Regions from separate parts of the Acetobacterium sp. MES1 genome, predicted to be linked through region 2. Evidence: riboswitches for the same ligand, from Rfam matches in the RefSeq annotation. Region 2 holds a riboswitch; each other region holds the start of a gene.
The links. A riboswitch is a leader RNA that binds a small molecule or an ion and turns the genes downstream of it on or off. The one in region 2 is predicted to bind cyclic di-GMP.
Positions count from the first base shown of each region.

Region 1: linked by a shared signal. The riboswitch ahead of BI182_RS12385 (flagellar hook-length control protein FliK) and the one ahead of BI182_RS02680 (type II secretion system protein) in region 2 are both predicted to bind cyclic di-GMP.
Region 3: linked by a shared signal. The riboswitch ahead of BI182_RS10625 (prepilin peptidase) and the one ahead of BI182_RS02680 (type II secretion system protein) in region 2 are both predicted to bind cyclic di-GMP.

Region 1 covers NZ_MJUY01000047.1:19,731-30,179, reverse strand. The annotation lists gene BI182_RS12390 (Na/Pi cotransporter family protein) at 365-2,101, shown strand; cyclic di-GMP riboswitch class I at 2,230-2,314, shown strand; gene BI182_RS12385 (flagellar hook-length control protein FliK) at 2,677-4,314, shown strand; gene BI182_RS12380 (flagellar hook assembly protein FlgD) at 4,328-4,753, shown strand; gene BI182_RS12375 (TIGR02530 family flagellar biosynthesis protein) at 4,786-5,196, shown strand; gene BI182_RS12370 (flagellar hook-basal body complex protein) at 5,269-6,798, shown strand; gene BI182_RS12365 (flagellar FlbD family protein) at 6,985-7,179, shown strand; gene BI182_RS12360 (motility protein A) at 7,210-8,061, shown strand; gene BI182_RS12355 (OmpA/MotB family protein) at 8,079-8,819, shown strand; gene BI182_RS12350 (flagellar motor switch protein FliM) at 8,850-9,863, shown strand; gene fliY (flagellar motor switch phosphatase FliY) at 9,860-10,449, shown strand, end outside.
Region 2 covers NZ_MJUY01000009.1:5,649-16,416, reverse strand. The annotation lists gene carB (carbamoyl-phosphate synthase large subunit) at 1-1,235, shown strand, start outside; gene BI182_RS02695 (bifunctional diguanylate cyclase/phosphodiesterase) at 1,342-3,564, shown strand; gene BI182_RS02690 (GspE/PulE family protein) at 3,595-5,277, shown strand; gene BI182_RS02685 (type IV pilus twitching motility protein PilT) at 5,292-6,344, shown strand; cyclic di-GMP riboswitch class I at 6,533-6,635, shown strand; cyclic di-GMP riboswitch class I at 6,879-6,982, shown strand; gene BI182_RS02680 (type II secretion system protein) at 7,170-7,685, shown strand; gene BI182_RS02675 (hypothetical protein) at 8,003-8,401, shown strand; gene BI182_RS02670 (prepilin peptidase) at 8,420-9,187, shown strand; gene BI182_RS02665 (type II secretion system F family protein) at 9,219-10,403, shown strand; gene pilM (type IV pilus biogenesis protein PilM) at 10,415-10,768, shown strand, end outside.
Region 3 covers NZ_MJUY01000036.1:2,502-13,269, forward strand. The annotation lists gene BI182_RS10570 (DUF192 domain-containing protein) at 1-60, opposite strand, end outside; gene BI182_RS10575 (type II secretion system F family protein) at 73-987, opposite strand; gene BI182_RS10580 (type II secretion system F family protein) at 1,021-1,953, opposite strand; gene BI182_RS10585 (TadA family conjugal transfer-associated ATPase) at 1,977-3,320, opposite strand; gene BI182_RS10590 (CpaE/TadZ family protein) at 3,351-4,484, opposite strand; gene cpaB (Flp pilus assembly protein CpaB) at 4,560-5,231, opposite strand; gene BI182_RS10600 (pilus assembly protein TadG-related protein) at 5,300-6,334, opposite strand; gene BI182_RS10605 (TadE/TadG family type IV pilus assembly protein) at 6,335-6,745, opposite strand; gene BI182_RS10610 (Flp family type IVb pilin) at 6,919-7,086, opposite strand; gene BI182_RS10615 (Flp family type IVb pilin) at 7,143-7,310, opposite strand; gene BI182_RS10620 (Flp family type IVb pilin) at 7,363-7,530, opposite strand; gene BI182_RS10625 (prepilin peptidase) at 7,587-8,264, opposite strand; cyclic di-GMP riboswitch class I at 8,344-8,428, opposite strand; cyclic di-GMP riboswitch class I at 8,508-8,592, opposite strand; gene BI182_RS10630 (DUF2325 domain-containing protein) at 9,078-9,410, shown strand; gene BI182_RS10635 (DUF3793 family protein) at 9,413-9,970, shown strand; gene BI182_RS10640 (EAL domain-containing protein) at 10,042-10,768, opposite strand, start outside.

The DNA.
Region 1 (10,449 bases), on a different contig from region 2:
GTAAACTAAAATGAAGAATATCAAATACAAGCCCGGATGTCAACCCAAACTTTTGATATTTAGACTAACTTCGTTTTCATTTTTTTTAATTAAACCCGAAATAGGATCGGCAATGGATTGTTAACGTGGTTAATATTATAAAAGATAAAGTAACAAAATACAAAATAAAATAATTAAAAAAAAGGTTCTCTTAGAGATTAGTTAATGTTAAAATTATGTTAAATTCAAAAAGGTGATATAATTTAGAGAAATTCGATTATCCTGGTTAACATAAGGATATTAGGTTGCAAATGCATGGTCTTTCATTATGTTTATTAATTTGGAATAGATGTTGCCTTAATCAATGATTATTTTGGAGGAAATAATGACGTTAGAAATGCTGATTGGCCTTTTCGGAGGTTTAGGGTTATTTGTTTTTGGGATGCACATGATGAGCGAAGGCTTAAAAACGGTAGCTGGAACAAAAATGAAAAAACTATTGGAAGTTTTAACCAATAATAAGGTTAAAGCGATCCTGGTGGGAACCGTTGTCACAATGATTGTTCAGAGTTCCAGCACCACAACGGTGATGGTGGTTGGTTTTGTCAATGCTGCGCTGATGACACTTACCCAGGCGGCTGGGGTTATACTCGGTGCCAATATTGGAACAACAGTCACAGCTCAGTTAATTGCATTTAATGTGACGGAACTTGCACCCGTTTTTATCGGCTTTGGTGCCCTGATAACGCTTTTCAGTTCCCGCAAAAAAAATCGCGATTGGGGCAGTATCATGCTTGGTTTTGGGATCTTATTCTTTGGTATCGCTGCGATGTCAACTGCAATGGAGCCACTCCGGGAAAGTGAAGATTTCATTTATCTGTTATCAACTTATGGAAAAAATCCGCTGCTGGGAGTTTTGATCGGAACCCTGATCACCGGTATCATACAAAGCAGTAGTGCCTCCATTGGTTTGCTCCAGGCACTGGCCTTGTCAGGGGTATTTGCCAGTATTGGGGGAACCGGTGCGATCCAAATCTGTATTCCCATTTTAATCGGTACCAATATTGGAACCTGTGTGACCGCTCTGATTTCCTGCATTGGCACCTCCACGGCCGCAAAAAAAGCGGCCTTTATCCACCTTTTTGTTAATGTTTTTGGCGCCATCTGGGTGATGATCCTGCTCGTTGGGATGGACAGCATCATGGCGATTAATCCCATTTATGAATTCATTGTCAGTATTTCCGGCGTATTTATCAGTAGTAGCGGTGAGGTGGTTCCCAATGTGGCAAGACAAATTGCCATGGCGCATACCTTTTTTAATGTAGCCAACACCATTGTATTATTCCCCCTGATTAATTATTTTGTCACCTTTCTGGATCGAATCTATCCTGAGAAAGAAGAAGAAAAAGGATTGCAGCTGGATGATCGATTGCTCAATAATCCTTCTGTTGCTTTAGGTCAGGTTGTCAAAGAAACAAATCGCCTGGCCGAAATGAGTTTTAAGAATTTTAAAATCGCCTGTGAATCCATCATGGATGGGAATGAAAAGCTGGTTGAAGAAATAGTTAAGCGGGAAGAACGCATTGATGAATTTCAGCAAGGCATCGTGGAATACTCGGTTAAGCTTTCAAACGAAAATATGTCGGAAGAAGAAAATGATCGTCTGGCCTTCGTCATGAAAGGGAGCCATGATCTGGAGCGAATTGGCGATCATGCCATGAATATCGGGGAGCTGGCTGAGATGCGGGCGACTAATAAAATCGTCTTCAGTGATATTGCCAATCAGGAAGTGTTAAATTTAATCAGTTTGACTTCCAACACACTCAGAGATATGGTAGAATTAATGGAAACAGAAGAGTCAAGCTTATGTTATAAAATTCTTGATGAAGAAGAAGAAATTGATGAAATGACAGAAAGCTTAAAGGATGACCACATCCGTCGTCTTAACGAGGGAATCTGCAATCCTTATGCCGGAGTCATTTTTCTGGATCTGTTGACCAATATTGAACGGGTTGGTGATCATGCCTCGAACATTGCCCAGGGTATTTTAGGTTTAAAACTGCATCAGGGGTTGATTGCCAAAGATGATTATGACAATGAGATGGAAGATAGTCAGCAATAAATACAACCAACCTGGTAGGGTCAAAACGCAGATAAATACAGCTAAATAGAGGTGTTTACAAGAAATTTACCTTAAAGAAAGTAATATTTTCATTGACAATGAGAGGATTATATCGTAATATTACAACAACGTAATATTGGCATACTTATTGAAAAGTAAGGACGCAAAACTACAGGGTCTAAATACGGTGGTATATGACAGCCAGTTGCAAATTGAGATGGTGATTACCATGATGAGCAGTGGCAATGTCGCTGCTTTTTTTTGTTAGAAATTAAACCATAAAATGAGTTGCAGGGTTATAGTCGACTGTTATATAATAATGACCGGTTTGTTTTTCAGGAAAGATTCTTTTGACGGAAACAATTGTTATTTAAAATAGGAGTTTTCTTAAGATCCAATTTAATTTGTGATATAGATGTTTACAGAGGTCTTTTTCGCTTATATAGTATACATATAGTATGTAGGTTATTGCGGTCGTTTCGGCTGTTATAATAAACGAACAATTTTAATTGTTCGATATGTTAGCGGTACGTTTTTGTATCGGTAATAATTAAATTTACGAAGGGAGGTAGGCAATGAATTTAGAGTTTCAAGCGACAGGAAAGTCGACAATGACGGGAGTGAGAGGGTTTAATTTGCAATCAGAAAATCCGTCCACCAGTCAGTCATGCGGACACGAAAGAAGCGCCCAGTTTAAAGATTTGCTGGATCAGTCAAAACAGAATGTCAGCCATGCGGATCATCATTTGGAGAAGGTTCGAAAGAATCAGCGGGAAACCAAATCGATTGCGGAAAACAATCGACGGCAAAGCGATCAAACATCACTAAAAGATGATGCGGTCACGACTATTGATGATCAAGTTGAAGAACCGAAGGAAGCGGAGCTAAAAAGCGATGAAGGACAGCAAAGCAGTTCTTTATCAACACTGGATTCAGCACAGTTAATGGCTATCCAGAGTTTTCAGGGAGGTATCGAAACAGCACTGACACGGCTTAACCTGAAATTAGGGATTGAAGGGGTTGAAGAGCCGAAGACAGGCAGTGATCAGGGGCAAATGCTCGTCTTGGCAGGCAAAGTTACAAAAGAAGAGATGCTGATTTTTCAACAAAACACCAGCCAGATGGAAAGTGAAAACCAAGTCAAAATTGATGGTGATCCGGAGATAGTTAAAGGTGTCAAGCCTGAGCAAGCGAGTGTACAAACCTCTGATAATGAAGGTGATCAATCTTTAAAAAAAGAAAATCAAATCGAGCTGGGAGATGAATTCAAATTTACAATTTCAACAGATTCCCGGCGACAAATGTTTAAACAGGTTGAAGCCGTTAGACCTGTGTTGACAGAAATAAAATTTTCAGAAGATGCTGAACCGGAAATAGCGGCAACAACATTCAGAGAAGATACTGAACCGGAGATAGCAGCAACAACATTCAGAGAAGACACTGAACCGAAAATGGCGGCAAGAACATTTAGTGAAGATGTTGAACCGGAAATTGCAATAACTGAATATGCTGAATCTGGCTTAGTGGATGATGTTTCTAAAATCACAGGGGGCGTTGCAAAGAATGAGGAACGATCAGGGGAAGAATCTGATGACAAAAGAATATTAGTATCGGATGTTCTAGAAAAAGCACAAGGGCAAATTGGAGATCAGAATTTAGAAAAAATGAATAGCCGGGAAGTTAATATGGCCGCTGTTAATTCAAACAAAAGCGCAGAAGTTCAAGCAACGAACAAAACAGAGGTCGCTCAGCAGGTTCAGCAGAAAATTCTTCAGAATTTCGAGCCCAACAAGCCAACGGTATTTCAAATGACCTTGTCACCAGATAATTTAGGCGATATTGATGTCAAATTGAGCTACGATCAGGGAAAACTGATCATTGATATTATGGCCGTCAGCCAGGAAACCCAAAAACTATTGGGAAAACAAATTAATCAATTGGTTAGAGGTTTGGCGCTTCAGAATGTTCAAGTGGAAACGGTGCACTTAAATACCCCGGTAGAACAAAGTGGCGATAGTCAGAACGCAGCATTTATGATGAACAATGGTTCTGATCCCAATCAAAATCAAAATCAGGCTCTGTTAAGAGAACGGTTTATTAAAAGCAGCGGAGTATTAAACAGCATCACAACAAATGGTGATGAAGACGAATCGGTATTAATTCCCCAGAATCTCCAGAACTATACCAACCACCGTGTGAATTATTTGATTTAAGGAGGAAGATATAATGGCGATTGATAGTATTAATAATTATTTAAGTACCGCAGCAGCGACGTCAGCAACAACTACTTCGACAAAGAAAACCGGCACATCTTTGGATATGGATGATTTTCTCAAGTTGATGGTGGCCCAGTTACAGAATCAGGATATGAACAATACCGCAGACACCTCGCAATATACAACCCAGATGGCTCAATTTTCGATGGTGCAGGCCTTGACTGAACTGAATGAAATGACCAAAACGGTTTACTCCATGAGTTTGATTGGAAAAGACATTACTCTGGCAGAAAACGCTTCTGATGGATCTCTCCATGTGGTATCAGGGGTTGTTGAAGGTGTCAACTTATATGACGGCGATGCTCAGGTGATTGTGAATGGTGTGTCTTACCCGATGAGCAGTATTATGGAAGTAACGCAGTCGAAATCAGAATAATTGACATTTAGTGTTTAAGAAGAGGTGATCCAATGACGGACAGAATCAATGGGAATTTTTATCGGTTAAATGATGCCATCATTCGACAAACCGAAAAAATAACCAATCCCACGAATCAGACCTCGAAAGTTACGAATCCGGAAAAAAGCGAAAATAGCTTTCGGGAGCTTCTCGATCAACAAATAAAAAACAGTGTCACATTTACCAAACACGCCAGTATCAGAAAAGAACAGCGTAATATTGAAGTATCTGACAGTGATTTGGAAAAATTGGGAGATGCCTGTGACAAAGCTCAGGAAAAAGGGATTGGCAATGCCTTAATTATGATGGATAATTCGGCGTTTATCGTCAATGCAGCGGATAAACGGGTTATTACTGTAATGGACAAAAACGAAATGAAAAATAAACTATTCAATGATATTGATGGTGCCGTGTTTATATAGTTGGACCTCGATGAGGAAACTGGAAGCTTTGACCGACAGATAAGCTTCGAACGGCACAGAAAGGAATCAAAAATGATCAGATCTTTATACTCAGGAATTTCCGGGATGGCAGCCCACCAGACCAAATTAAATGTAATTGGTAATAATATTGCCAATGTTAATACTTACGGCTTTAAAGCCAGCCGGGTGGTTTTCAGTGATGTGCTGTATCAGAATTTATCAACCGCTACTGAAGCTACCAACACGACTGGCGGTACCAATGCCAGCCAGTTGGGGTACGGCGCCAAGGTTGCCAGCATAGATATGCTCAATACAATTTCTTCCGGAGCCAGCACTGGTCGGGCATTAGATGTCTATATTGCTGGCGAAGGCTATTTAACCGTTCAGCCGACGGCCGGAGCCAACCGTTATACCCGGGTTGGTAATTTAAAATTTGATGCACTGGGAAATCTAACCGATGGTGCTGGCAGTAAGGTCATGGGGATACCGATTGATGCTGAAGGTAATGCAATTTTGGATGCCAATGGAACCCTGTCAATGAATGGGCTGAAGGCGATCAACGTTGACCCGATCGAATTGGAAAAATACACCGGCATTACCATTGGTAAATCTGGCGAGATTACCGGGATCAAAGCCGGTGATCCTGAGTTTACCAAAGGCTCAATGCCCGAATGGCTTACAAATTTAGTTTTGCCAGAAGATACAAACTATACTGGTGATGTAGATCTGGTTATTGGCTATATGGTCCGGACTGATTCAACAAATGTACTGGCAAAAGCAGCAGTCGCACTTGAGCCCAATGCAGACATTCAAGGAGGACCGTTAACACTGACAAGATCCGCATCAGGCGACTACTCCTTAGCTACCGGACTGCAGAATAAAGAAGGGGAAGAACTTGATGATCCGGAAGGCAACTATGGCGAACCAGTGCTTAAAAATGGGATTCTAACCTTTCCAAAGCTACCGGGATTAAAAATTGATACGACGAAACTTCCAGAAGATCCAGTTGCTGGTGTCTTTGATTTTGGAAGTATCTCAATAGACGCCGATAAATCGATGCTTTTAAGAGTTTCTAATGAGGGCGGTGGAATTGAAAATGTAAGTACCCCAATTCCTTTTGATTATAGTGGTTTAATGCCAGCTGAAGATGGTCCAATGACGATTGAATTGACTGATCCTGATACGCAAGGAAAAATTAAGTTGGTTGTGCAATCGAATCTTTTTGATGCGATGTTTACGAATGCTGATCCAGCGAATACTGTGGCAGCTACAAAGACCACCATCGGCAAGATCGAAGCTGGCAGCGACACCCCTGTCACCCTTGGCTACCTGGCCATTTCTAAATTCGCCAACAACGACGGCCTGCTCCAGGATGGCAATGGCTACTTTATGGAATCGGCCAACTCCGGCGAGGCGATTGCTTCAAAAGCTGGAACCAATGGCACTGGGGGTACCGAATCAGCCAATCTGGAAATGTCAAATGTTGACTTATCTCAGGAATTTACCGACATGATTGTTGCCCAACGTGGTTTTCAGGCAAATTCTCGAATCATCACAGTTTCTGACTCGATTCTGGAAGAATTGATTAACCTGAAGCGATAGCAAATAATAATTAAGAAGAGCTCACCCGAAGGGAAAAAATCCTTCGGGATGAGCTTTTTATCCTGGCCAGATACCAAAGGGGTGGATCCACCCCTTTGGTATCTGGCTGTTACTTAGTAAAAAGTTGAAAATTACTTCTATTTAGGTTATACTATGAAAATAAAAAATATATTTTAAGGTGGAAATATGATAGAATTAACCAGATTAAACAAACAAAAGAATGAAAAGTTTCTACTTAATTGTGAGATCATTGAAATTATTGAAGAAAAACCAGATACCACCATTCGCCTGACGAATGGCAAACACTATGTGGTAAACGAAAGTTCAGCCCAGGTACTATCAAAGATAATTGCATACAAACGAAATATTTTTAGCCGTTAACCACTAAATTCTGACAGGAAGTATAAATTTATGGAAATTTCAACAATCATTGCTTATGTCCTAGTCGTCTTTACGATGTTTTTTGGGATGACATTCAGTTCTGCAAATGGTTTTAACATCGGGGCATTAATGAATTTTATTGATCCTCAAAGTATGTTTATTACCATCGGTGGAACATTTTTCGTGCTGATCGCCTCTTTTCCGATCAAATCATTTAAACATATCCCGAAGCATTTAAAGATGATATTTTTTAAAAGTAAACAAGATCCTCTGGAATATGTGGATATTCTGACAGAACTTTCCAAAGAGGCGAGACGTAAGGGATTGTTGGCTCTGGAAGCAAAGGCAGCCGATATTCAGGATGAGTTTCTTAAGGAAAGTGTCCTGCGAATTGTCGATGCCATTGAGCCAGATAAATTAAGATCCTGGTTTGACCAGAAAATCGATTATATTTCGGAACGAAACGATCTCGAACGAAAAATTTATGATATGGGCGCTGCTTTGGGGCCGGCCTTTGGGATGATCGGAACCCTGATTGGTTTGGTAAACATGCTAAAAAACATGAGCTTTGAAGGTGGTGCCAGCACCCTGGGTTCTGATATGTCGGTCGCATTGATTACGACTTTTTATGGATCGGTACTGGCAAACTGTGTCTTTATGCCAGTATCCAGTAAATTGGAAATTGCTCAGGAGAGGGATCTGCTAATCAAGGAACTGATTATTGAGGGGGTAGTTGCCATAAAAGAAGGCGAAAACCCCAAATACATCCGAGACAAATTGATGAACTTTTTGACGGAAGACGAAATCAGGAAAGCGAATGGTGAAGCCCCATCAAAAGGTGGAAAATCCAAAGGTAAAAAAGGAAAAGCTGTTGAAAGTTAAAAATAGGGGTATATATTATGGGCAAGCGTAATAAGAACAAAAAAGGAATCAATAAAGATGCCTGGCTGAATACCTATGCAGACATGATCACCCTGATTTTAATCTTCTTTATCCTACTTTTCTCGATGTCAACGTTGGATGCAGCAAAGTATAAGCAACTGGTTGAGATATTTAATCCAGCTGCAGTATATGAAACGACCGGAACAGCGACTGAGTCAGACGGTTCAACATCCCCAAACGAGGACATTTCGGTGGAAGAGATCGTTGATCTGGAAGATCTCTATCAATACCTGAGTCAGTATACCAAGGAAAATGGCTTGGATGATGCAGTCAGTATTGAAAAATATGAAAAAGCGGTTTCGATCAAGTTTATGTCATCAATCTTTTTTGAACCCGACAGTTCCCGGATTAAACCCGGCGGACAACAGGTCTTATCAGACATTGGCCAGGCCTTTAAAGCTGTGGAGCCGACGATAAAATCAATCCGAATTGATGGACACACGGCCCAGGCTGATTCACCAGTTGATGATCGGGACTTATCCAGCAGCCGGGCCAATGAGGTGCTAAGATTCTTGCAGAATGGCTATATTACTGATCCGGCAAAATTATTGTCAGTGGGATTTGGCCAGTATCGGCCCATCGCACCCAATGATACTGAAGAAAACCGTGCCAAAAATCGCCGGGTTGAAATCATTATTTCCGAAACTGAAGATTTCTTCAGTGACATTGCGACAGGAACAGATACAGTTGCACAATAGAATTAGAGACAAACACTTAGGAGAAACGAAATGGCAGAAATTCTTTCGCAAAGTCAAATTGATAGCCTTTTAAGCAGCCTGATCAGTGGTAAAGATGAGCCGGAAGCGCCAAGTCCGGTGGCCGGTAAGAAGGTTAAAGATTACGATTTTAGAAGACCAAAGCTTTTTACCAGAGAGCAACTTAAGCATTTATTCAGTATTTATGAAAATTATGCCCGGCTGGTGTCTTCTCATATAACAGGAATTCTGCAGACATACAGTTTGGTAGAAATAATCGAGGTGGAAGAACAGCAGTACTACGAGTTTAATAATGCCCTCCCCGATTCGGTCTTAATGGGGCTGATTGATTTTGATATTAAAGACAGCGAAGATGAAGAAGATCTGGTCATCATGGATCTTTCCAAAGACGTTGGTTTTTGCAGTTTTGACCGGTTATTGGGCGGTTCAGGCAAGCCCCTCAAGGAAGATCGGGAGTTTACTGAAATTGAAATTGGGGTTATGGAGTATTTTTTCAGAGGGATGATCAACCTGATGAAAAACGTCTGGTTTGATTATCTGGAAATCTCTCCCCGGTTAATGAAAATTGAAACCAATTCCCGAATTCTTCAGGGGATTGGGGCCGATGAAAATGTCGTCATTATTGTTATGAGTATTAAAGTAAATGAAACCCAGGGAAAGATTAACATCTGTATTCCGGCGACAACCCTGGATATGCTCTTTAAAAAGAAAATGTCTCAAACCAAGAAGAATATCAAAAGAGGCGATCAACAGGCAGAGGAAAAGAGACGCTTAAATATTATCAATGAAATCAGAAAGACGGAGTTGGAAATAAAAGGTGTCCTAGGTGATACGGAGGTACTCTCCCAGGATATTTACGAGCTGGAAGTTGGGGATATCATCAAGTTGAATAAACCGGCAAATTCGATGGTTGATATTGTTGTCAACGATGAAGTCTGGTTTAGGGGAGAAATGGGTGATTACAAGAAAAAAAGAGCGATTCAGATAAAAGAGCTTAACGAGAGGGGAAGTGAACTATTCATATGACAGAAGCAGTAGAAAATCCAGATAAGCTATCCGGAATGGAAGTTGATGTTATCGGCGAGGTTATGAACATCAGTATGGGCACAGCCGCCACCGCAATGTCAACCATTTTAAATACCAAGGTTAATATTACGACGCCAAGAATTGAAACAATCGGAGTCGAAGAGTTTGAGTTCGCTTACCTTGAACCAGTAATCGGGGTTTTGATTAACTATGTTGAGGGAATCGAAGGGGCTAATGTCCTGCTGTTACAAGAGTCGGACATGAAAAAAATCTTGTCACAGTTGTTTGATATGGACACCAGTGATGATATTGAGTTTGATGAAATCAGCAAAAGTGCCATTGGTGAAATCATGAACCAGATGATGGGAGCGGCAGCAGGCGCATTAGCTTCATTTCTGGGAAAAGTCGTCAATATTTCACCGCCAACCCTACTGGATACTACCAGTAAAGCCAGTATTCGTGATTTGTTTTCCTTGAAGGGCGATAATCTGGTTAGTATAAAGTTTAATCTGAGCATTGAAGGCCTGGTTGAAAGTGAATTTATCAGTGCCATGGAACCTGCTCTGGCCCGGGAAATTGTAACCAT
Region 2 (10,768 bases):
CCTCGCCATCCAATATCGATGCTGCCGAAGACCGGGAGGTTTTTGATCAATTGCTGGAATCCTGTCAGATTCCCCGGCCTCAGGGCGAAACCGTCTATACCACGTCTGAAGCGGTCGAGGTCGCTGAACGTTTAGGCTTCCCGGTGCTGCTGCGACCATCCTATGTCCTCGGCGGCCAGAACATGATCATCGCCTACGAACCCGAAGACGTGGTCGAGTACATGGATATTATCACCGCTGTGGAACTGGAAAACCCGGTATTGATTGACAAGTACCTGATGGGCAAAGAGGTCGAAGTCGATGCCATTTGCGATGGCGAGAGCTATCTGATTCCCGGGATCATGGAACATATTGAACGGGCCGGGGTCCATTCCGGTGATTCGATTTCGGTTTATCCGCCCCAAACCCTGGATGCCCGCACCCGGGAGACCATCATTGACTACACTGGCCGTCTGGTAAAGGCCCTGGATATTGTCGGAATGGTCAATATTCAATATGTCATTTATGAAGATGAAGTCTATGTGATCGAGGTCAATCCCCGATCCTCCCGAACGGTGCCCTATATTTCCAAGGTTACCGATATTCCGATGGTCAACATTGCCACCAAGATGATGCTCGGCGACAAGCTGGCCGATCTCGGTTATGCCCCGGGTCTGCAACCAGAAGGCAACTACGTGGCCGTGAAGGTGCCGGTCTTCAGTTTTTCCAAGTTGCAGGATGTTGATACCCAACTGGGACCAGAAATGAAATCCACCGGCGAAGTTTTGGGGGTCGCCAAAACCTTTGCTGATGCCCTGTATAAAGGTCTGGTGGCTTCCGGCCGGAGTATGGAGCGTTCCGGCGGCGTGCTGCTGACCGTTAAAGACCGGGATAAAGAAGCAATTGTCGAAATTGGCCGCCAGTTCCATGAAATGGGCTTTACCATCTACGGAACGGTCGGTACCGCCCTGATTCTCAACGAAAACAATATTCCCACCAAGGTGGTTCGTCGATTGGCCGAAAGCAAGCCCAATATTGGAGATCTGATCGAAAGTGGCAAGCTCAACTATGTCATTTCGACCTCCAGCAAGGGTCGGATGCCCCATCATGACGATGTCCGGATGCGTCGCAAATGCGTGGAAACCTCCATTGCCCTGCTGACCTCCCTCGATACCGCCCAGGCGCTGCTGGATTGTTTAAAATCCAACCGCACCATGGCCGAAATCGAACTGGTGGATATTAAAGATATTCGCTAAAAAGCGGGATTCTTAACAAAAGAACTTATTCAATCGCATTGAATAAGTTCTTTTTATTTGGTAGAATGGAAGGAACGATATAACAACAAAAACGAAAGGATAACAGATGATTGTCAAATCAAAAAAGATTCAGGCCAGTTTTATTGCGATTGTAACTGTTGTTCTTTTTTTTGCGCTGAGCTGGTATTATGTTACGCTGATCAATAATGCCTTAAAGGCGCAGACCTTTTTATATCTTTCCGAAGTTGGCACCCGGGGGGCGGCCCTGGTTGAGAGCAAGGTCGATAATGAGTTGGAAAATCTGGAGACCACTGCCCGGCTGATCGAAGCCCATGGCGACTATGATCAAAATGCCATGCTGAACTTGATCACGCTGCAGGCTTCAAAAGGACACTATAAACGGATGGGGATTGCGTTGCCGGATGGTACATCACTGACAACCGATGGTTTGTCAGTGAATGTGGCAGAACGGGATTATTTTAAGGAAGCCATCAATGGCAAAGCAACTGTTTCTGATACTATCAACGATTACACCGATGACAAGCCCATCAATGTTTATGCCGTCCCGATTTACCGGGGCACCGAGGTGGTGGGACTGGTACTGGCTTCGGTCAACACCGAAGATTTAAAAAAATATCTGGAAGTGGAAAGCTTTGCGGGTCAGGGTTATTCCTATATTGTCAAGGCCAATGGCGATGCAGTGGTCACCTCGACGCATGCCAATAGCCCCGGCGACTTTGAGAATGTGCTGGAGCGCATGCAAAAAGCCGAGCTGCGGGATGGCGGCACTTTCGAGACCATTGCAGCCAACATGGCCGCCGGTAAAAGTGGCAGTTTTACCAGCTTTTATGGGGGAATGGAACGGCATACTATTTATAAACCGTTGGCTATCAATGACTGGTATATGATGACTGTGGTACCAACCCAGGTGGTCAGCACCCAAACCCGGCAGATCAGCTGGTATTCCTTTTCGCTGATTGTTGCGGCGCTGCTGGCGATGACTTTGTTGTTTGTGATCATTCTGATTTTTCAATACCGCTCCAAGCGACGGCTAGAGCGGGTTGCCTATGTGGACGAGGTCACCGGCGGTAACAACTGGCAAAAATTCAAACAGGAAGCTACGGAAATTCTGGAATCAAAAAACTGCAATCAATGTGCCTTGTTAACCTTTGACATTGACCGCTTCCGTTTTATTAATGAAGAGTATGGCCATGAAAAGGGCGATCAGGTGTTGCGACTGGTGGTTGGGATTCTGGAAAAGCGGATGGCCAAACAGGAAACCTATGCCCGGGTCTCGGGCGATCATTTTGCGATTCTTTGCGTCTGTGACGATCAGGATAAAATAATCCGGCGGATTAAAGAATTTATCCAGATTTTAAATGACAGGCGAGAGACTATCGGGATTAAGGAAAAGCTGTCCTGTCATTTTGGCATTTATATCATTGAAGATAAAACCGGGAATCTGGAAAAAATCCGGGAAAAGGCCAACATGGCCCGGATTGCTGCCAAGACGGCGGAGAACCAGCGTTGGTTTTTCTATTCCGATGCTTTCCGGAAAAAAATTGGCGATGAAAAAGAAATTATCGATCAGATGGAAGATGCCCTGGAAAACCAGGAGTTTGAAATGTATCTGCAGCCCAAGTACAACCTCCACACCAACCGCTATTGTGGTTGTGAAGCCCTGGTACGCTGGCGAAACCCCCACAAAGGGCTGATCTCACCCGGGGAGTTTATTCCCATTTTTGAACAAACCGGGTTTATTAAAAAGCTGGATATGTTTATGCTGGAAGAAGTATGTCGCATTCTGAAACGCTGGGAAACAGACGGTTATCCGGAAATTTCCATTTCTGTTAATCTTTCCCGTAAGAATCTTAAACAGAGCGATTTTGTTGAACGGGTTTTAAACATTACCAATCAGTATCGGATCAAGCGCAGCAATCTGGAAATCGAGCTGACCGAATCCAGCATTTTTGAAAATGTTGATCGAATGATTGAGATCGGCGAAGCTTTTCGTCTTTACGGTTTTAAAATGGCCATGGATGATTTTGGCTCCGGTTACTCCTCAATCAATCTGCTGGGTAATTTACCCCTGGATGTCATTAAAATGGATCAGGGTTTTTTCAACAGTCATCTCAAGCGGGAGCAGAATCTGATTGTGGTGGAATCCACTATCAAGATGATTAAAAAACTGGGGATGACCGTCGTCGCTGAAGGGATCGAAACCGAAGCCGAAGTCGATCTGCTGCGATCGCTCGGATGCGATATCATCCAGGGTTATTATTTTGGCAAACCGATGACGGTTTTTGAATTCGAAGAACAGATTTTTTAAAATGCCGGAAGGTATTGGAAAAGGAAGATAATGGAAACTAAGAACATTCGTATTGGTGATATCTTAATTAACGCCGGCTTTATCCGGGAAGAACAGCTTCAGGAAGCCCTGGCCTATCAGAAAGTCGATAAAAGCAAGCGACTGGGAGCGATCCTGGTTGAATATGGTTATGTCACCGAGGATCAGCTGCTGACGGCTCTGTCCAAACGGCTGAATGTACTGGTGCTGGATTTAAACGATACTCCCATCGATCTGGAAGCCGCCGCAAAAATTCCCCAGAATATCGCCTTTAAATATACCCTGATTCCCATTGGCGAAGAAAATAACCACCTGGTGGTGGCCATGAATGATCCCCTCGATTTTTATGCCATTGAGGACCTGCGGCTGATTACTAATATGAACATCGATGTGGTGCTGGCCACCCGGGAAGTGATTCTCGAGACCATCCGCAAAACCTATACCGAAATTGAAGCCAAAAAAGCTGCCAAAGCTGCCAACAAAACCGTCGAGGGCAGCAGCCTGTCTTTTGTTGAGGATATCCTCACCAATGAGGGCGACGCCCCGATTGTCAATCTGGTTAATTCGGTCTTGTTAAAAGGCCATAATGCCGGGGCCAGTGACATTCATATTGAGCCCTTTGAAAAAGAAACCATTATCCGGTTGCGGATCGATGGCCTGATTGTTGATTATTTGACCCTGGCCAATAATCTTCATCAGTCGCTGATTGCCCGAATCAAGATTCTTTCCAATTTGGATATTGCCGAGCGCCGGGTACCCCAGGATGGCCATTTCCGGATCCGCATCGATGGGGTTGAAATGAATGTCCGCAGCTCCAGTATTCCCACCGTCTACGGCGAAAAAATGGTCATGCGGTTTTTAAGCATGAACGTCCCCCTGGATCATGCCGGTCAATTCGGGATGAACGATGGGGATTATCAGAAAATCCTCCAGATGCTGCAAAGCCCCCATGGGGTGGTCTATATTACCGGCCCCACCGGTAGTGGCAAAACCACCACCCTTTATATGATTTTGGAAATGCTCAGTCAGCGAAATGTCAATATTGCCACCATCGAAGATCCGGTGGAACGAAACCTGCCCAAGATCAATCAGACCCAGGTCAATATTTTGGCCGGGCTGACCTTTGATGTGGGACTCCGCTCGATCCTGCGGCAGGATCCTGACATTATCATGGTCGGTGAAACTCGGGACACCGAAACCGCCTCGATTGCTGTCCGTTCGGCCATTACCGGCCATCTGGTGCTGTCCACCCTCCATACCAACGACGCCGTGTCGGCGGTAGTTCGGCTCCAGGACATGGGCGTCGAGCCCTATCTGGTGGCCAACTCCCTGACCGGGGTGGTAGCCCAACGATTGGTCAAGAAAATCTGTCCCAACTGCCGCGAAGCCTATGTCGCTTCAGAAATTGAAAGAGAGCTGCTGGGAGAACCCCGGCTGACCACCCTCTACCGGGGCCGGGGCTGCCATATTTGTAATAATACCGGCTATAAAGGCAGAACTGCCATCCATGAAATTTTGGCGATTGATAAAACCATCCGCAATCTGATTTCCCGAAAAGAACCGATTGAGGATATTTATAACTATGTGGAACAAACCGGGAAGCTGATTCCGCTGAGAAAAAGTGTTGCTAATCTGACCATCCAGGGGATTACCTCGATGGAAGAATTTCTTAAATTATCATACTATGTGGAATAGGGAGGAGCCTGAGAATGCGTTTTTTAGATCTGGTCAACTATGGTCGCCGCAACGACTGTTCGGACATTCATTTATCCCGGGACCTGCCCCCGGTTTTTAGAAAAAACGGTCGCCTCTATCAGAGTGATTTTGAGCACAACCCGCAGCTGATTGAACAGCTGATTTTTAGCATCCTGACCCCGGCGGAGCGCAAAAAGCTGGAAGATGGAAGTGACCTGGATTTTTGCCATGTTACCCCGGAAGGGCTGCGGCAACGGGTCAATATCTATAAACAGCAGGGCAGCTATGCCGCCGCCATCCGCCTGCTTAACGATACCATCCCCAGCTTTGAGGAACTCAAGCTGCCACCGATTATCCGCAAGCTGGCATCGGAGCCCCGGGGGCTGATTCTGATTACCGGGCCCACTGGCAGCGGGAAATCAACCACCCTGGCCTCGATGATTGACTATATCAATACCAACCGGGCGGTCCATATCTTAACCATTGAAGACCCGGTGGAGTATAAGCATACACACAAGCACAGCATTGTTCATCAGCGGGAAATCGGGGTCGATGCCAGCTCCTTTGCCGCCGCCCTGCGGTCGTCGCTGCGGGAAGACCCGGATGTTATTCTGGTGGGCGAAATGCGGGACTACGAAACGGTATCGGCCGCCGTCACCGCCGCTGAAACCGGCCATCTGGTGCTGTCGACCCTGCATACCATTGGCGCCGCCAATACCATCGACCGAATCATTGACGTTTTTCCGCCCCACAGCCAACAGCAGATCCGCACCCAGCTGTCCAGCATTTTAAAAGGGGTCGTTACCCAGCAGCTGGTGCCCCTGGCTAGCGGCGAGGGCCGGATGGCCGCCCTGGAGGTGCTGATTGGCACCGATGCGGTCTTAAACCTGATCCGTGAAAACAAAACCCACCAACTGGCTTCGGTGATGCAAACCGGTGGCCGGGATGGGATGAAAACCCTCAATGCCGATTTGGCGATGCTGGTCCGCGACCAGAAAATCAGCTACGAGGTCGGCCTTGAGTGGGCCAGCGACAAGCAGGAGTTTAACCAGTATTTTGGGCGATAGCCTGTTATTAAAATAACGTCAGTTATAATTTGTAGGGGCGGTCCGTGACCGCCCACAACACGGTTGAAAATTCAGAACCTGTTCATAAAATGAACAAATTAAAAACACTTGGCTAAAAAACCACCTTATCCCATTAAAAATTTATAAAAAGATTAGCTTGACTTTTAATTGAAAAAGAATTACCCTAAGAGAGCGAAGAGCAAATCAGATGAAAGTCTGTGACGCAAAGCTTTAGGGTCTACGTTATGCTGGCGGTTTATACGCCAGATAATAGGACAGCCAGCTGCCACACGAGATGTGGCTTTTTTTGTGCCTAAAAGTTGAAATGATGGATAGAAATGACGGGCAGGTTTTTAAAGCGGGCAAATTTATGAGGGTTGTTACGCTTTCTAACGCAAGCGAATCAAAACAAGGCTAAAAAGAACAATGACTCAACCGCAAAAGAGTCATCTAAAATACAAAGGATATGTCACGAAGATGTAAAATATTAACTTGACTTTTTAATCACTATCAACTAAGATTAAACTAATGTAAATTCGAAAAAGGCAAAGCAGGGGAAACCCTGGGACGCAAAGCTAAAGGGTCTAAAGCCGTGGTCAGGGCACCAAACCACCACGATACGACAGCCAGCTGCCGCACGGTGAGAGTGCGGCTTTTTTTGACAAAAAATTTGGCAATAATGGAGCGGGATTAAGGCAGCTTAAGGAGAAGTGTGAGATAATCATTATCACTTACCAATCAGTCATATATAAAAATAAGTATATAAATCATCGCTGGCGCAGATGATCATATAGAGCATAAAAAAAACGAAATAAGGAGCAAAACATGGAACTGATTAATAAGATACGGAGAAGCAGAAAAGGGTTTACCCTGGTGGAAATTATTGTGGTATTGGTGATCCTGGCGGTGTTGGCGGCATTTACGATTCCTTCAATGATTGGATTTGTCAAAGATGCTAAAAAGAAAGCGGCGATTGCAGAACAGAGAGAAGTTTATGTAGCTGCGCAAGCAATCGCTACAGAATATTTTGCAAAAGACAAAGCTAATGCAAATACTAACCTAAATATAGCGACTCCCGCAGCGGCAGGTGCTATTGCGGTAAATTTAGGATCTGATGTGCTCAAAGGAGCGGACACAGATGCAGAAATTGCTGCTCTGCCTGAGGCGGCCAGAAAAATGTTGACTTTTCTGGGAACGGATATTAAAGCGAGTGAAGATGCTGGAGCTACTGATTCTTTATGGGTTGTAAAAATTGGTACAGATGGACAGGTAAAAGAAGTAACATATACAAGAGATGGAGAAGTCTTGGATCCGTTAAAGCCTAATTCAAAATTTGAGTAGTGAAATAAAGTTGATAGCCTATGCGCCATAGGATATTTTCTCCTCCCTCCCAGGCGCAAACCCGTCATTGGGTTTGCGGGGATAGGGAGATTTTTTTTATTTCAGCAGTTCATAAAAATCAAATATTCAGTAGGTGGGGACAATGAAGCAAACCAACACCAGCGTCAATCGGCGAGTCCACTACTAAAAAAAGCCAAATCTTTACATCCTTTTAAGCCAATCCGACGGATCACATGGTAAAATGAACCAACGTTTTGTCGTCAATCATTGCTGTCAAATTTTAAGGTTGGCAGCTTCACATTTCCGGGAGGTAAACCGTGAACCCAATTGCCAAATATCAGTTTCCTCCTGCCAAAAACGAGCCGGTCGCCTTTGATCGGGGGTTTCCCCTGGCGGTGGTCAGTATCCTGTTTTTTGTGGTGGTGATTATTGCCGGTCTGGTACTGAGTAGCCAGCACAGCGCCAATGCCGCCAATGCCCGGCTGGTCTATCTGGCCGCCCAGGCCAGAGCCATTGAGTCGGCGGCGACTGGTCACTACCAGGTGCCAGTGCAGGATGATCTGCTTGATTATATTGGCGTTGAGGTCAATCAGGATGCGGTCATCACTGTGGTTGATGAAAACCGGGATGCCACCATCGATTATATTGTCTATCGCCGGGGCGGACGGGTCACCAGCTATTCCCCCGGAAACCTTGAAGTTACCAAAGAAAAATAATGCGAAAGGAAAACGCCGATGGTTGCACTGATTCAATTTATTCTTTATCTCTATATTTTTGTCATCGGCATCGTCATCGGCAGTTTTCTTAACGTCGTCATTTATCGGGTGCCGCTGGAAATTTCGGTGGCTAACGGCCGTTCCTTTTGCCCGAACTGTAATGCCCCGATCAAGGGCTATCACAATATTCCGCTGTTTAGCTACCTCTGGCTGCGGGGCAAATGTGCCGATTGCGGCGGGTCCATATCCATCCGCTATCCGTTAGTCGAACTTTTTACCGGGCTGCTGGCGATTTTGATTTTTGCGGTCTACGGTTTTTCCTTTCAGTGGCTGGTGGTGTTTGCCGCCGGGGCGATTTTAATCTGCATCACGATGATCGATTTTGATACAATGATTATTCCCAATGGTCTGGTCATCGCCCTGATGGCCCCGGCGCTGCTCAGTTTTTTTGTTTTCACTGAAGTCGGATTGCTGTTCCGGGTCATTGGCATCTTTATCGTCAGTCTGCCGATGCTGGTGCTGGCACTCTTTATCTCTGACGCCTTTGGCGGCGGTGATATCAAACTGATGGCGGTGGCTGGCTTTATGCTGGGCTGGGGCAACACGCTGCTGGCGGCCTTTATTGGTGTCGTCCTGGGTGGGGTGGTGGCCGTTTATCTGCTGGTTAAAAAAACGGCGGATAAACATATGGCCTTCGGCCCCTATTTATGCATCGGCATCATGACAGCGCTGCTATTTGGTGATATAATAATACGTTGGTATCTGACCCTGTTTGGGTTAAAATAATTTAAGCTAAAGTCAAAAACGGAGGGCGCCCATGCCGGTTTATAAATATACAGCAAAAAATTTACAATCCCAGCTTATCAAGGGCACCATGGAAGCCGCATCAGCGGAAACGGTGCGGCGCACCCTGCGGGCCAACAATGAGTTTGCCCTGAAAATCAATGAGGTCCAGGAGCATCATAAGGCCTATAAACTCAAACCGATGGAGCTGTCCGATTTTTCCCGCCAGATTGCCAGCATGCTGGGCTCGGGCATCACGATGATCCGGGCGATCAAGATCATGGAAGAGCGGGACATTAAACCGGCCATCAAAAAAGTTTATGGCTTACTGTATCAGGAGATCCAACGGGGCAATACCCTCTCTTATGCCATGGAATTAACCGAGGGTTCTTTTCCGGAGCTTTTGATTAACATGTATAAATCTGGTGAGGCCAGCGGTCAGATGGAGGGGACCGCCCGGAAAATGGCCGATCATTATGAGAAGGAACACAAACTACGGGGCAAAATTAAAAGCGCCATGACCTACCCGGTGATTCTCTTTTTTATCACCGTGGCGGTGGTGGTGCTGATCTTCACCCTGATTCTGCCCCAGTTTTTTACCCTTTTTGAAGGGATTGAGCTGCCAGCGATTACCCAGCTGATGATTAATATCAGTAATTCCATGACCAACTACTGGTATATCTATATTATCGGTTTATTGGTTGTTATTGTGCTGGGTGGCTTTTTAGTGACGATTCCCCAGGTCAAAAAAGCCCTGGATCACTTTAAACTGAAAATCCCCAAGATCGGCAAGCTGATGAAAATCATTTATACCGCCCGTTTTGCGAGAACCCTGAGTTCCCTTTACTCCAGCGGTTTGGCGATGATCAACGCCCTGACCATCAGTGGGGCGACCATTGGCAACAGCTATTTGCAGTCCCAGTTTCCCCAGGCCATTGAACAGGTGCGCAATGGTGAACCGCTATCAGCCTCAATCCAGACCATTGACGGCTTTGATGCCAAGCTGGTGTCGACCATTTATATCGGTGAGGAATCCGGAAATCTTGACAGTATGCTGGAATCGGTGGCCGATTCCTTTGATTACGAGGCTGAAATGGCCACCACCCGGCTGGTCACCTTTATTGAACCGGTGATGATCATCATCATGGCCAGCATCGTTGGCGGGATCATGTTATCCGTCATGCTCCCAATTATGACCTTATACCAAAATATCGGATAGGAAGGCTCTATATGCAGACACTTGTCTATTTTTCCAATGATGGCATTCAGGTCCTCCAGGGGCTTATCAAGAAGGGCCGACTGACCATCACCAGCTATAAAACACTATCGGTTGAGGCCGGGGCCCTGATCAATGGGGTTATTACCAATGAAGAGGTGTTTAGGGAAGCGATCACCGAAGCGCTTAAGGAAAGTCCCAAGCTCTTTAAAAATATGAAACTGATCATCGACAGCAGCCTGATCCTCACCAAAACCGTGGAGGTACCCAAGCTTAAGCCCCGGGAACTGGAGGCTCTGGCGGCTGGCGAGTTTGATGAGTCCGCAGGAAATTATGACGAACTGGTGGTGGACTACACCCCGATTCCC
Region 3 (10,768 bases), on a different contig from region 2:
TGCGACTAGCATTTCACTAAACAGGAGTGTATCATTCTTTAAAATACGACATGTTTTCATCTATTATACCCCTTAACCAAACTGTTTAACAAGTTGTAAAATTGTTGGCCCCAAAAGAACGATAAACAGTACCGGAAGAACGAAAAATACCAGAGGGATCATCATTTTGACTGGTGCTTTCATGGCTTTTTCTTCGGCTCGTTGTCTTCTTTTTATCCGCAATTCTTCGGATTGCGCTTTTAAGACATGATTGATGGGAATTCCCAATTGTTCAGCCTGAATAATTGAACCAACAAAGGTTTTTAATTCTTCAACCGAATTACGATCAGCTAAGCTCTTGAGGGCATCTTTACGGGGCTTTCCATAGTTAATTTCAGAATGAACAATATTCAGTTCGGTAACCAGAACGCCACTTAAACGCTCGCCAATTTTAATAAGCGCCGAATCAAAACCCAGTCCTGCTTCCATGGTGACACAAAGGATATCCATAATATCCGGCAATTCATTGGAAATAGCCCCCTGACGTTTATTTATTTTGAGTTTCAAAAAAACAACCGGTGCGATAATCCCCAATAACATACAGACGAAAACGAATAATAATTCATTTAAAATATTCCAGCGGGTGAACAAAGTTACAAAAAACGCGCCAATAAAAAAGCCACCAAAAACAATAATCCGGATCGCATTGTATTCATTGACGGCAAGTTGAAGTCCGGCGAGTCTGAGATTTGTCTCGGTTTTTTTATTTGTGGCACTCCCTTTTTTAGGAAACAGCGATGATATTTTTTTAATTAACGATTGGTAAATGGGCAGAATGACCCGTTGAAAAAAAGGTTTCTCAAACTCATCATCAAGATCGTTTTTATTTCTTTTCTTAATCGAACCGAGTCTTTTCCTTTTGGTATCGGCAATGCTTGCCTGATTGTAAAAGATGATTAGAATCAGGATAAAAATCAGTGCTGAAACACTGATCACCAAAAAAAACATCTGCGTCACCTCATTTCTTTACGCATTTAATCGTCAAAATTTTATGTTGACGATTCTTCGGATAATCAAGTAGCCAATTACTTCCATGACAATGGCAATGACTACCATGGCAATACCGAGATTGGATTCAAAGAATATGGTTACATAATCGGGATTAAATAACAAAAACACAAGAATAATTACCAAGGGCATTAAACCCACCACAAGACCTGAGGTTCTGGCAGTTGCTGTCAATACTTTGATCTCATTTTTTATTTTAAACCGTTCTTTGATGGTACCCGAAATATTGGTTAGAATTTCTGAGAGATTCCCGCCGGTCTGGCGCTGTATCAGAATTGCTGACACAATCATCATGAAATTCTGACTGCCGATTTTATCTGATAGCCGGGTTAAGGACGTTTCAATGGAACTACCTAATTTTAATTCCTTAACAACCCGGCCAAATTCTTCCGAAATGGGGTTTGGCATTTCAGTTGAAATGCTGACTAACGCCTGCTGAAAGGTGAGACCAGCTTTCAAACAACTGCTCATGATGCTGATGGCATCAATTAGTTGCTGTTCAAACAGTTCGACTCGAGTTACCCGTTTTTTATTCACATAAAGCGGCGGAACCAATAGCCCAAATAGCAGTAAGATAATTGAAAAGATAATATTCCCGCCCAGCATAAACACTAGGGTTGAGGGAATCATCGCCAAACCAATCCAAAGCAGCAGAAATTCGGAAGGTCTGATCAGAATACCAGACATTGACAAATCATTTTCCAATTTTTTAAGCACCTTGTGTTTGGACTTTTCCCGACTTTTTCGGGTTTTTTTAAAATTTGTCAAGTCGGTGGCACTCAGGCTAGTCAGGCCGTTAAACCGCTTTTGCATCTGGCGTTGATCCGCCGAAATGGCGTAAAGCAACAGCAATACCAGAAAAAATACGGTCAGCATGATTAAAAAGGTGACGATGATCGCATTCATTGCATTACTCCATATAAACTCATTTACTCGATGAACCAATCATCATTAATCATCACACCATTATGAGCAATTTTCTCTAAACAACGGGGTTTGATCCCCATGCTTTTAAAGCGCCCTTTGAATTTTCCATCGGTGTCCAATTGTCCGGTCATTTCATAGCTGAAAATATCCTGCATAACAATGACATCCCCTTCAAGCCCCGTAACCTCCGTAATATTAACAACCTTTCGGGTTCCATCCCGGAGTCGGGATTGCTGGATGATGATATCAATGGCTGAGGTCGTCTGATCCCGGATTGCCCGCAAGGGTAAATCCATCCCGGACATCAAAACCATCGTCTCGATACGGGACAGGGAGTCTCTTGGTGAATTGGCATGAATGGTGGTCAATGAACCGTCATGGCCGGTGTTCATAGCCTGAAGCATATCGATGGTTTCTGCCGAACGAACCTCTCCGACAATGATCCGATCCGGCCGCATTCGCAGGGCATTGACGACCAGTTCCCGAATTGAGACCTTTCCTCGTCCTTCCAGATTGGATGGCCGACTTTCCAGGGTAATCACATGATCCTGTAACAGCCGCAGTTCGGCCGAATCCTCAATGGTGATAATCCGTTCGTTATCCGGAATAAAGCTGGAAAGCACATTGAGCATGGTTGTTTTCCCGCTGCCGGTTCCACCGGATACAATAATATTCAGTTTGCCCTTAACACAGGCTTCCAAAAACGACAGCATTTTTTTTGATATTGATCCAAAACCCAATAATTGATCAGTGGTAATTGGTTTTTTGGAGAATTTTCGAATGGTAATAACCGGCCCGACCAGAGAAAGCGGTGGAATCACCACGTTGACCCGGGAACCATCTTTTAACCGGGCATCGACCATCGGACTGGACTCATCGATGTGACGGCCTACCGAAGATACAATCCGGTCAATCACGTTCATCACATGCTGATTGTCCTTGAAAACCACCGGCGATAATTGAATCTTCCCTTTTTTTTCAATATAGACCCGGTTATAACCGTTAACCATGATCTCGGAAATATCCGGATCATTTAAAAGCACTTCCAGCGGTCCATAGCCGATAATCTCATTGAGTAATTCTTCGGTAATACGGCTGCGATCCAGGCGGTTGACATTTTCCGCTTCAACCGCCATGACATTTTCCAGGATTCGCAGGATTTCGATGGGATTTTCTTTGCCGACCGTGTCAACCTTACTGCTATTGATTTCATTAATTACTTCCTGATGAACCCGATTTTTCAGATCCTGATGAATATCAACATGGATAATGTCTTTTTTCCCTTCTTCCTGGGCCTTGTCTTTTTGTCCCAGCCGTTGTTGTTCCATTCTTTCCAGCAGTCCCATTTTTTTACCTCTTTTATCGATTCTTTCTTTTTAACTAACTCGATGGTCAATGGTATTGACGATATATTGCGCCAGCTTTTTTAGGTTTTTGCTAATTTCCGACTTCGGTGCGTCCAAGACAATGGGGATTCCCTTATTATGAGCAGTCGTTGCTGTCTTGAAATCAAAAACGATGGTGTTCTTAACTGGTTCATTTAACACCCGCTGCATATCTTTTAAGCTGATCAATCCCTTTGTTAACCGATTGATCACCAGTTCTGTTTTTTCTTTCTGTTGCAGGGACTCTAGAATATTAAGAGTAATTTTGGTATTGCGCAAGGTTGAGATATCCTGAACAGTAACCAGCAGCACCAAGTTTGAATTCTCGATGGCTGCCATGGTAATGTCACTAAACACCGGTGCGGTATCAATCAGAATATAGTCATAAAAGGGCCGCATGGTATTAATCATGGTTTCGATGTTTTTAGGGGTTACATATTCGGCATATTCGGGGCTTTTGGGGGCACAGACAATGCTGACCCCAGAAAAATGCAAGGCCATCATCCGTTTGATGGCGTCAATATCACCAGCATCGTTGCCCTGGGATAATTCGGAAATTGTATCCTTAGGGTCAATATCAAAGTAAACATTGACATCGCCAAATTGGAGATCAGCATCGATTACCGCGACCTTTTTACCCATTTTTGCCAGCGATACCGCTAAATTTATGGCAATGGTTGTCTTGCCAATCCCGCCTTTGGCACCAAATACCGTGATAATCCGGGATTGCATATTATTGGATGCCGTGATATCCGCATTTTCCAAACGGGATTTTTCCATGTAATGAGCCAATTCGATGTTTTCCTGTAACGTTTCAGCATCAATGGGGAACTGTAGTACTTTGCGGATCCCGGCCAACATGACTTTTTCGATCATGCTTACATCAAAACTGTCACAGATAAGAATTACTGCACATCCGGGAATTCGGATATATATTTTTTCAGCCAAATCGATGGCTGCTTTGTAGTCATCTTCACATTGAATAATCAGCACATGGGGTTTCAAACTGATGGCTTTCTCCAGAACATTTTCATCCTGTTTTGAGAAACCGATAAATGCCACGCTGTCACTGCGAAGCAGGCTTTTAATTTCATAGATCCGATTGTCATTATTTCCGACAATCATTACCTTTATCTTTTCTATGGCGTTTACCCCATTTTTTTCTATAATATATGAATTATTATTTATTGCCGAATTAGATTAAGGCATGAACGGCTTTGGACCCAAAATGGCCTTGTCAACTGGTGAGCGGAGTACCAGACGATACTTCGGTGTTTGATCGATTGACAGCGCATAGGTAACTTTCTCGACCTCAGTTGCTGGTACCGATACCGTTACTGAGGTGTATTCCCCGCCTTTGTCGCCAGTGCTTATTGGGCCAATTTCCAGGATTTCGATATTCTCGACAACATATTGTGAAACGACACCATTTTCTTTTGTGATCCAAATAGTGACAAGATCAACACGATCTCCCTTGACTAAATATCCACCTACCCCTTTTTCTTCATCGACCAGAATGGTCAGGGCCCGATAATTTGGTTCAATGGCGTAGGATAAATTATTATTTTCCTGATTGGTATCACTTAAACGACTGGTCAGGATCTGTTCATTGGCCTCAATGTTCTCCTTGGTGATACGCCCCAGAACATCCTCCGGATTGGCAATTGACAGTTGGTGAACCATCTCAATTGGTACTTCTTCGGTTGTTAGCATCTCTTTTTCAATGACGGTTCCTTTGGGAATGGCTTGAGTTGCCAAAACAACGGGCTGTGTCGCCTGGTCTTTGCCTTTTTGCAGAGAGATTGCAAATTGAAAAACTGCAAATCCGGTGATCACCGATACGATCAATGCAATTATTACGAGTTTTTTCATCGATTTCTCCATTCAACTGATTAATGGGTTTATAAATGGTATTTACCCAAAATACCGGTAATTATTAATTATTCGGAAAGGATCAAATTATATAATCCAAAATCCCCATCGGTTCCTTCCCCGACGTTACTTCCAGAAGAAGCGCCATTTGACACCATATTTAAGAATGAACCAGTGATTTCACCTTTATCAGTTTGATTTTCCAGAAGAAACGCGGCAAATCCCTCCACTACAACGGTTTGTTTATCAACCGTATACGAGTAAATGGGCACCTTGACAATTCTCGGGCATGTCGGTTCGAAATTATCAGTAGTGCAGCCAACACCGCCGCTGAGCGCACCAAAATGGGTACAACCGTTGTAACGTTCATCAAAGCCCTGAAAAGTAGGTCCTTCCATGTTTCCCATTTCTTTTAAGAGAACATCACCAACACTGATTTCACCGGCATAACCCTGGGTAATCCAAATCCGATAATCGCTGGCCCCCCCTCCTTGGCCATCGAGATCAAGTGCTCCAAAAAAGGATGGGGAATCGCTCCAAACATTTTTTTCCCCGTATTTCAAAGTTACGTGCGTCAGGTTATTGCTGGCCAACCTTAATTCCATTTCCTCTTTCGTCAAGCCAATTGGTGCCACCCCAGTGGTTCTGATAACTGGCGACAGTTTTGCCACAGCCGTTCGGGTAAGGTCCAAATAATCGACTCCAAATATTTTGGCAAAATACATCGGTACCGTATTATCAACAGTAACACGAATTTCAGTATATTGACCATTACTGATTTTCCCCAGAATGACATCCTCAGGCGTTAAATCCGGAAAACCATTAAGATCGGCATAATTAATGGCACTCTCTTTAATCTGATTGACCTTGGTGGTGTTTCCCGTTTCGATGGGTAGTAACCGCCCGGATGAATATACGGCTGCATCCGCAGCTTTTTGCTGTTCTCCAGTACTTAAAAACGCCAACCCCAGATCGATTACCAATGCCAGCATTCCCATAATAAATACCATCGAAACGGCCACAATAATCAACGCATCACCTTGTTCGGATTTTTTTATCTGTCTATAGGGAAATTTTTTTAATAAGTTCATTATCTGTCTCATTTACTCCACCTTCATGGTACAGGATGAAGAAAGATTCATGGTTTCACCCTGAACAAAAACACCAACAATTGGAGTCAATATATTCACATCATCGCTGATAACGATGATTACATCACCAAGACGGGGGTTTGATGTATTTGTAAACGTGATGCTGATGTCTACAGTGTCGGCAATGTTCTCAGGAGCAATTGTCCGAATATGCTCTTCAATTGCTGTCTTACTGGTTGAATGAACGATTGCATAGCGTGCGCCTTCTCTTGCGGCATAATCAATACTGTTCTGATTCATAAACAGCCAACCAAAATCGATAATTGCGCACAAAATCATAATCAAAATTGGCAGGGTGATAGCAAGCTCAACAATTGCTTGCCCGTCTTCTTTTTTTATCCGTTTGATTATGTTTGCAAACATGTTTCCTCCCTGATCATTCATCCTGAAGATCTGATTTATTTAACTGTAACTGGAGCAGATCGTTTAGCCGATTAAAAAAGGCATATTGATTACGTCCGGCAGAAATCTCCACTTTGACGTTGCCAATATGCCACTGGTTTCTTCACAGTAAACACAATAACTACCTATAGGCTTTATGCTGCTAATTGGGTTCCGATATCCGTAAAGAATTGACCGATTTGAGGGCCCAGTAACCAGATGGCAGCAATGGCAGCCAATGCAATCCCGGCAATAATCAAACCATACTCAACCATACCCTGTCCATCTTCTTCTCTAATCATGCGTGATAATACGTTTTTCATTTTATTTACTCCTTTTAATTAGTATCTTCGATAAATTTCTATTGATCTATTATCGTTTAAGCCGCTAATTGAGTACCGATATCGGTAAAGAACTGACCAATTTGTGGACCCAGTAACCAGATGGCAGCAATGGCAGCCAATGCAATCCCGGCAATAATCAAACCATACTCAACCATACCCTGTCCGTCTTCTTCTCTGATCATGTGCATCAATTGATTTTTCATTTCAGTTTCTCCTTCAATATTTTATATTTGTTAGTCAAACTAATTAGAATCATTATGCTGCTAACTGAGTGCCGATATCTGTAAACATTTGCCCGATTTGGGGTCCCAATAACCAAATGGCGGCAATGGCAGCCAATGCAATCCCGGCGATAATTAAGCCATATTCAACCATGCCCTGTCCATCTTCTTCTCTGATCATGCGTGATAATCCGTTTTTCATTTTTTCTTCTCCCTTTTTAATAAATTTTACGTAATCGATACCAAGTTTGCCTTGGTTTAAAACAACATTCCAAAATCTATCAGATAATTTGTGTTGTTAAAATTTAAAATTAATACGGATACAAAACTGGAAGCCATAAACGGTCCCAGGGCAACCTTTGATTTCAAATTACCTTTTCGTCTAATGATCAGGTATGCTGTATAGATCATCAGAAAGAAAGTCATTATCATAATCGCAGAAATTATTCCATAAACACCCAAACAAAAACCAACCGCAGCGGCATATTTTACGTCTCCCCAACCAGCGCCCTTTCCAATTATTGCTGGTAAAAAGAATATAATAAAACCAATTACTAAACCAAAGATATTCATTCCAATACTGGCAATCGGTTGCCCGGTAATGATGAAGGCACCGCCCACGAATATCGTCATTAATACCAGCTCATTGGGGATTTTTTTAATGCTGATGTCTACAGCAGAAAGAATGACACAGATTGAAAAGAGCAACATACATTCCAATGTTTTTGGTTCAAGTCCGTTGAGCTTTACAAAGATCAACCAGATGGTTGCGTTAAGCATCGCCCAAAAGATTGTTTTTGTAACATTGCCGGACAACTGATGGTTAGTCAAGGTCTTGACTCGCTGTCTGACTAAATAATCAGTCGCTTCTTTCATTAATACGCCAGTCACTGCTCCAATCATAAAAACTTCTGCAGTTATCAGTAATTGATCCATCAGTATCCTCCATTCGTTTTTTGCAATAAAAAAGCAACGATTTACTCGTTGCAATTAAGGCGAATTAAATACACCTATAATCTGCAACTGGCTGTCATATAAATACTTATTTAGACCCTATAGCTTTGCGTCCTTACCTTTCGATAAGTTTGCCAAATATTAAATTGACCAATAACTGAATCGTATAGAATAAAAAAACAACGCATTGACACGTTGCATTATAATCATCATTAAAAAATGTGGTTGTGCAACTGGCTGTCATATAAATAATTACTTAGACCCTAAAGCTTTGCGTCCTTACCTTTCGATAAGTTTGCTAAATATTCTATTGGCATCATGATAAGGCATATATTATCAATTGTCAAGTGAATATTTTGCGAATTATTTTTTTTATTATATTTGCAGCAGTAATATTTTGCTCAAAATACTTTAGATTACTACTGACATTAAATATAAGATATTCATTATATGCGCCGATGTTTCTTGTGCATCACTCGACTTTTGATTAATATTGTTGTGCAATTTTGTGATATTATTATCAATCATCAATTGTATTATAATAATCTAATGTTGCAGCCGTTTTTTTGATGATCAATGTTATTTCGCGAAAACTGTTAATCAATATAAAGTCAATGCTTAAAATACTGTATGTTGATTTATGCGGTATAATATTTAAATATGAGCTTTGTAGTCAGCCATAAAAACCAATAATAATTCCTTAATAAATATTTAAAAATAATTGACAGCTGCTCCGAATTGTGATAAGTTATAATCAGTTAGTTATAACTAACACAAGGGGATGGAGGGCACCTAATGAGCATTGTTATTATTGGCGGAAATGATCGCATGATTTATCAATATAAAGATTTATGCAAAGAATATGATTGCCGGGCTAAGGTTTTCACCCAAATGCAGGGTGCGATGAAAAAGAAAATCGGCGTCCCAGATTTGATTGTATTATTTACTGGGACGGTTTCTCATAAAATGGTAAACTGTGCGACCGATGAGGCAAAAAGACTTAATTTACCCCTGGCACGGTCACATAGCAGCAGTTTGGCTGCATTACGAAACATTCTGGAAGAGCATTGTGCTCAATGTAAGAATTGCGATGGGTGTGTTTTAAAATCGCAGACCCGGAAGATGTAGTCATGAGTAAATTCGAGAGAGAAATGATACGCCACTGCTCGCCTACATTGGCCGGAATGAAAACTGGTAATTTATTCAGTTATCCATTTACCAGCTATTGCCAACTCGCAGAGCAGCTGGATCAGTGTAATGATATGTTGAATGCTCGTGGTGTCTATCTGGAGGTACTGAGGATAAATGCCAGTCGGGTTTTAATTTATGTTTATCGTGAAAGTCGACTGCTTAAAGATTTTTCATGTCCCCGGGTGGACAGCTTTCTTCAGAATATTGGCTATCATACCGATGATTTGAAGTCTTGCCTGGAATTTTTATCTAAACGGATTCAAAATTCCAGTGAATTCCCTCACGAGATTGGCTTGTTTTTAAGTTATCCGTTTGAAGATGTTCAGGGATTTATCGAGCATGAAGGAAAAAACTGTAAATATTGTGGTTGCTGGAAAGTGTATTGCAATGAAAACGAAACAATCAAACTTTTCAACAAATATAAAAAATGTACGCAAGCTTACTATCAACGATTGCTCAGTGGATCATCCCTGATGAGATTGACTGTTGCTGCATAACTAAAAATTGAACTATTGTGATTGTTTTTTAAAAGTCCATCCATCTGATATTGCAAAAATGGATGGACTTTTTAAAAAAATGGGTTAATTAGGTCGTTTACGGGTTTATTTTCATCGTCTATTTCAAAGAAATGATTAAAAATATTTTCTGCCGCGGCTGAATCCAGTGGTTTGCTAAAAAGATATCCCTGAATATAGTCACAACCGCCACGCTTTAATTGCCAATATTGATTCCAATCCTCGATTCCCTCTGCGGTGATTTCCAGTTTTAGACTATGTGCCAATGAAATTAGACTATCCATGACCTGATTGTTTTTGAGGTTTAGAAACTTTTCATTGATGGATTTATCCAATTTAACCTTATCCACTGGTATATATGTCAGGTAATTCAGAGACGAATAGCCGGTACCAAAGTCATCCAGGGCGATTTTGAAACCAGCATCTTTTAATCCCTGCAAAAAAGACATCGTTTCAGTATCATTCTCCAGCAGAATGCTTTCTGTAATTTCGATTTCAATCATTTCTGGTTTAACTGCATGAGTCGTTATGAGTTGCCCCAGATATGCGATAAAATTTTTATCCTTCAATTGTTTACTGGAATAATTAATCGCAATTATTTTTTCTCCGAACCCCATATCTCGCCACTTCGCAAATTGTTCAATCGCAGATTTAGCTACCCAACGCCCAATATTAATAATCAGCCCAGTATCTTCTGCAACTGGGATAAATTGATCTGGTTGGATATTATGATCTTTTAATCGCAATAATGCTTCGAACCCATGGATTTGAGCTGAGCAC